One region of the Sporosarcina thermotolerans genome, then DNA from elsewhere that is predicted to be linked to it. Evidence: riboswitches for the same ligand, from Rfam matches in the RefSeq annotation. Region 1 holds a riboswitch; the other holds the start of a gene.
What was found. Region 1 has a riboswitch for cobalamin ahead of ACFPZG_RS02615 (ribonucleoside-diphosphate reductase subunit alpha). Riboswitches for the same ligand answer to the same signal wherever they lie in the genome.
Positions count from the first base shown of each region.

Region 2: it holds a riboswitch for cobalamin, as region 1 does, so the genes downstream of both, ACFPZG_RS02055 (ABC transporter substrate-binding protein) here and ACFPZG_RS02615 (ribonucleoside-diphosphate reductase subunit alpha) in region 1, are expected to answer to the same signal.

Region 1 is NZ_JBHSRM010000002.1:326,114-329,306, reverse strand. It holds gene ACFPZG_RS02625 (erythromycin esterase family protein) at 1-788, shown strand, start outside; gene ACFPZG_RS02620 (PH domain-containing protein) at 817-1,182, opposite strand; cobalamin riboswitch at 1,329-1,508, shown strand; gene ACFPZG_RS02615 (ribonucleoside-diphosphate reductase subunit alpha) at 1,674-3,193, shown strand, end outside.
Region 2 is NZ_JBHSRM010000002.1:219,092-222,284, reverse strand. It holds gene argS (arginine--tRNA ligase) at 1-634, shown strand, start outside; cobalamin riboswitch at 889-1,080, shown strand; gene ACFPZG_RS02055 (ABC transporter substrate-binding protein) at 1,208-2,170, shown strand; gene ACFPZG_RS02050 (FecCD family ABC transporter permease) at 2,163-3,155, shown strand; gene ACFPZG_RS02045 (adenosylcobinamide amidohydrolase) at 3,157-3,193, shown strand, end outside.

The sequences.
Region 1 (3,193 bases):
CTTATAATGCGGACTTGGAGATGGCAAGAAGAGCATTTTCCTGTTTTGAGCCGTACAACCGAATGCCTGAGCATTACGCATTGTCGACTCTTCATTTTTCGGATGAGTGCATTCGCGAAGTGACGAACTTGCTGACGACCATCCGTAGCCACGAAGATCTTTATTCAAACGATCAGGAAAAGGATCTAAACATAACGATGAATGCATTGGTCGCGAAAAATGCCGAATCATATTATCGTGCGATGATGCAGGACGACGCCATCTCTTGGAATATACGCGATATGCATATGGTGGAGGCGGTCGGCGAACTATTGAACTACCATGGCGATGACGCCAAAATCATCATCTGGGAGCATAACACGCATGTTGGCGATGCATCGGAAACATCAATGGCCGACCATGATATGATCAATGTCGGTCAGCTCATCCGGGAGAAGTATGGAAGGGATGACACATTTGCCATCGGCTTCGGTACGTATGAAGGAACCGTCATTGCAGGCGAAGGTTGGGGCGAACCGTTACAAAAGATGAAAGTCCCACCCGCCAAGTTCAATTCATGGGAAGGTCAGATGCATGCAGCCGCTGAAGTAGATCAGGTTATTCTTTTCACGGAGGAAAACCGTCATTTATTCAATGAATGGATCGGCCATCGCGCTATCGGGGTCGTCTATAATCCGGAGTTTGAAGCGTATGGAAACTATGTATCATCAAGAGTTGGCAGCCGGTATGATGGGTTTATTTTTGTTGATCAAACGACTGCGCTGACACCAATCAATTCCAATGATTAAGAGCCACGCAATTGCATGGCTCTATCTTTTAAAGAATGGCATTCGCAATGATTTTATCGAGTTTACGTACATCCACTTTTTTATTCAGATTAAATTTAAGTTTTCCTGCCTTCGTCCACAATTCAATTTCAGCGTTGAAATCAATCCGTCCTGCGTTTTCTGTGGAGTACATATTGATTGACTTAAAAGGAATCGTATAGATTTCAACCTTTTTACCTGTCAGTCCTTGCTTGTCTGCGATAATAAATCGTTTGTTTGTTACAACCGCCACATCACGAATTGTTTTATAGGCAACCTCTGCTACTTCGCCATCAATGAGCAAATCCTTTATTTCGTCTGGAACAGCAACTTCCTCCGTAAACGTCCAAGCCATAATTGCGTTTAAATCAGCCATTGGAACCCCTCCTCCTTTTTATATTTATCATCACATATATGAGTAATGAAGTATAGGGAGAAGTCCGTAAATTAAAATATCTTTCTACCTATTTACGATTAAACCACAACATGTTAGGGTAGTAGTTATACATAAGACACAATATATAGTATCGAACGATGGAATGGTACCGTTATCGGTTTAAAAGGGAATCCGTAATTGGAGCTGTCCCCGCAACTGTAAACGCAGACGACCGTCTCAAAAACCACTGCAGCATGAAGCCGCGGGAAGGGGAGATGGAAGGAAGAAGCGTTAGCCAGTAGACCTGCCGTCCATCGTCAAGCGACACTTTCTTCGGGGGTTGAGAGGTGGAAGCGAGCGGGTATTTTTTGCTTTCACTATTTAGGCGAGGTCCCGATCTGTTTCCTAATCAAATTCCATGAGCGATGACTCTACCGAAGAGGTGGAATCATCGCTTTTTTGTATTGTGTCACAAAGGAGGAATCATTTTGATGACATTGATTCGTGAAAAGATGGATGTAGCGGGCATATTTGGAAGCCTAAAGGCGGAGTTCGGGGAAACACGGTTGGCGGTGTTAGAAGATGCGAGTCTAAAATGGTTGGAACGCCATTCCGATGGAGAAAAATCTGAGTGGACGAAAGCGATGATTTTGGAGGCGCTTAGCTATATCGATGAAGCATCCGGTTATTGGACATTCGTTGCTGCGAGGATTTATTTACAAGATGTTTATTCACGCCAGGAAAGCGTTAGGGGCGCAAAAGCATATACGGATTTTGCCGATAACGTGGAGCGGCTTGTTGAGAAGGGCTTGTATACATCTGTTTTGATTGAAAAATATTCGCGCGAGGAATTGGATGAAGTAGGAACATTCTTGAAGCCGGAAAGGGACAAGCTGTTCACGTATATTGGATTGAAAACACTTATGGACAGGTATGTTGCAGTTGATTTCAATAAACAGCCTGTCGAATTGCCGCAAGAACGTTGGCTCATCATTGCGATGACGCTCATGCAAAATGAAACTGAAAATCGCCTTGAAAAAATTGCGGAAGCATATTGGGCGATGAGCAATCTGTATATGACAGTCGCGACGCCGACGCTTGCGAATGCGGGCAAGCCGCATGGTCAGCTGTCGAGCTGCTTCATTGACACGGTCGCTGATTCGCTGCAAGGCATTTATGACAGCAATACCGATATTGCGAATCTATCGAAATACGGCGGTGGAATTGGAGTTTACATGGGCAAAGTCCGTTCACGCGGGTCTTCCATCCGTGGTTTTAAAGGTGCCTCAAGCGGCGTTCTTCCGTGGATCAAGCAGCTGAACAATACGGCGGTAAGCGTCGATCAGCTTGGTCAGCGCCAGGGGGCAATTGCAGTTTACCTCGATGTTTGGCATAAAGATATTTTCACTTTCCTTGACCTCAAGCTGAACAACGGGGACGATCGCTTGCGTGCGCATGATATTTTCACAGGAGTCTGCCTTCCGGATCTATTCCTGGACCAAGTCGAAGCGCGTGGCGATTGGTATTTATTCGACCCGCATGAAGTCCTGACTGTTATGGGATATTCGCTTGAGGATCATTATGATGAAACGAAAGGTGCCGGTTCATTCCGCGATAAATACGAGGAATGCGTGAACCATCCGGAATTGTCAAAGGAGACCGTCCCGGCGATTGAAATCATGAAACGGATCATGCGCAGCCAGCTTGAGACGGGGACGCCATTCATGTTTTACCGTGATGAAGTAAACCGGACAAACCCAAATAAGCATAAGGGTATGGTGTATTCCAGTAATTTGTGTACAGAAATCATGCAAAACATGAGTCCAACCGAATTCGAATCGGTCACTTTTGAAGACGATATCGTCGTGACCCGTTCGAAGCCTGGAGATTTTGTTGTATGCAACTTGTCGTCCGTGAACCTTGGCCGAGCAGTACCCGCAGACGTATTGGAACGACTTATTACGATCCAAGTCCGCATGTTAGACAACGTCATTGATTTGAATAAAATCCC
Region 2 (3,193 bases), 110 kb from region 1:
TTATATCCCGCGTATGAAGGCAGCGATTGAAGCGTTGGGCTACAACCGCGACACACTTGAAGTGGAAGTTGCACAAATGGTGCAGCTTTACAAAGACGGCGAAAAGTTCAAAATGAGCAAGCGGACGGGGAAAGCTGTCACGTTGCGCGAACTTGTTGAAGACGTAGGTCTTGACGCAGTCCGTTATTTCTTCGCAATGCGTTCGGGCGATTCACAGATGGACTTCGACCTCGACCTTGCCATTTCGCAGTCGAATGAAAACCCTGTATACTACGCGCAATACGCGCACGCTCGGATTTCATCAATTTTGCGACAAGCGGATGAATCAGATCTTTCCGCTTCAACGGATTATTTGAATTTATTGCAATCCGAAAAAGAATCGTCGCTATTAAAGAAAATCGGCGACTTCCCGCGGGTAGTAAGCGATGCAGCAAGAATGCGCGCTCCGCACCGGATCACAATCTATATCCAAGAGCTTGCCGCGGAATTCCACAGCTTCTACAACGCGGAAAAAGTGCTTGACCCTGAAAACCGCGACTTGTCCAAAGCACGCCTATCTCTAATAACTGCAACACGCACAACAATCGCAAACGCATTGAAACTAATCGGCGTATCCGCTCCGGAAAGAATGTAATCGAATCGATTTGCCCCTCCAAACAGTGGAGGGGCTTTTTAGTGTCTGCATAAAAGTAATTATCCTGCCCAAAAACGCATAAAATTCCGCAATCCCGCATAAATCCTCCCAAAAACTTATAAATGCCTAAAATCACGCATAAATCCTCACAATCACGCATAAATCACAATACTCACGCATAAATCCCCGCAATCCCTCATAACGCCCCTCGACAACAAAAAAATCTATAGTATAATTAATCTCGTACCAAAAATTACATAACCAAACATGAAGGTGCCCCGCCGTCAACGCCGGGGTTAAAAGGGAAGTCGGTTCAATGCCGGCGCGGTCCCGCCACTGTATGTGCTAGTCTTGCCGCAAGAACGCCACTGGAAAAACTTCCGGGAAGGCGCAGGCAATGCGTTTGATGCACGAGCCAGGAGACCTGCCTTCATGAGTCACCCGTACCCTACGAGGATAGGTTTGGTGGAAATCGGCACAGTTATTCTTTTCGCACGCCGTATTTTTACTAAGCACATTCCTCCGTTCACAAAACGGGGGATTTTTATTTGGAACAAACAGGAGGAAAAGAGAATGAAAAAGTTTTGGCAACTATGGCTGACAGCAATCCTTGCGACGTTCCTGCTCGCGGCATGCGGCACGGATAATGCGAAGAAAGACGACGCATCAAAAACAACACAAAGTGATGTTGCAAAAGAAGCATTCCCGCTTACGTTAACTGACGCAATCGGCAATGAAATCACGCTTGATAAAGCACCTGAAACTATCGTTTCCATGGTGCCAAGCAATACGGAAATTCTATTTGCGCTCGGCCTCAACGAAGAAATCGTTGGCGTCAGTGATTTTGATGATTACCCAGCAGAAGCTCTTGAAAAAGAAAAAATTGGAGGACAGGAGTTCAATGTCGAGAAAATCGTGGCAATGAACCCTGACGTTGTTTTTGCACATGAATCCGGCCTTGGCATGGGCGCTGACGGGCTACAACAAATCCGCGATGCAGGCATTACAGTGTTTGTAGTTAAGAACGCAACGAATTTCGATGAAACATATACGACAATCGAGACAATCGGACAAGCAACAGGTAAGAATAAAGAAGCTGAAACAATCGTATCTGACATGAAAGCGAAAGTGGCTGAGACAATCGCGAAAACTGACAAAGTCAAAGCGAAGTACATGAAGCGTGTCTTCATCGAAACATCCGATGCGCCTATCTACGCACCAGGCAAAAACACATTCATGCAAGAAATCCTTGAGATGATTAGTGCTGAAAACGTAATTACTGAAGAAGGCTGGGTCATGATCAGCCCTGAAGAAATCGTCAGTCAAAACCCTGACGTCATCCTTGTTATGTACAGCTACGTTCCGGATATCGTTGAAAGCGTGAAAAACCGCGCAGGCTTCGCGGATATCACTGCCGTCAAGGAAGACGCTGTCATTCAAGTCGATGAAAACTTGACAAGCCGTACGGGTCCACGCCTTGCTGAAGGACTGGAAGAAGTAGCGAAGGCGGTTTACCCAGAGGTTTTCGGTGAATAAAGCAATAATTGCCTACATCGTGTCCGCCGCCACACTTATCGTGGCGGTATGGCTCGGTGTATCAATTGGAACCGTTAAAATTCCGGTTCAAACATTTTGGGACTCATCGGATACAACAGCTTCAAATATACTATGGAAAATCCGCATGCCCCGCGTCATCCTCGCTGGGTTAGTCGGTGCATCGCTCGCAATTTCAGGAGCCGCCTTCCAAGGATTGCTGAAAAATCCGCTCGCAGATCCATACACCCTCGGAGTGTCGTCCGGCGCCTCTGTTGGTGCTGTTGTGACACTCTTTTTTGGTTTATCGATTCCAATTTTGGGCACATATACACTTCCAGTATTCAGTATGGCAGGCGCAGCCGTGACAATGTTCCTCGTCATTAGCTTTGCAAAACTCGTAGACCGCTCGATGAAAATGGAAACAATCATTCTAACCGGAATCATCTTCGGTTCATTTTTAGGCTCGGTCCTGTCGCTCATGATCGCTCTCACAGGCGAAGAACTACGGCAAATTATCAGTTGGCTCCTTGGAAGCGTTTCGATGCGAGGGTGGAATTACATTTTAATGGTGCTGCCGTTCGTCGTCATCGGCTCCTTCATCCTTTGGCTCAACCGCAGGGAATTGAATGCAATGCTATTCGGGGAAGAACGCGCCCATCATTTAGGTGTCAACGTCAAACGCCGTAAAATCATGATCCTTTTAGGAGGCTCCATATTAACAGGCTCAGCAGTCGCCGTTTCAGGGACTATCGGCTTCGTCGGATTAGTCGTGCCACATATGACACGTCTCATGTGGGGGTCGGATCACCGACATTTGCTCACTTTATCATTCATGAACGGCGCATCCTTGCTCATCATCTGCGACCTGATCGCGAGAACAATCATCTCGCCAACAGAATTGCCGGTTGGCGTCATTACAGCATTCATCGGTGCACCGGTGTTCGCGTACATCTTTTACAGACAGAGAAGGAAAGGGGCCATGTAATATGCTGAAGGTAGACAACCTATCAGGAGGCTACGGCA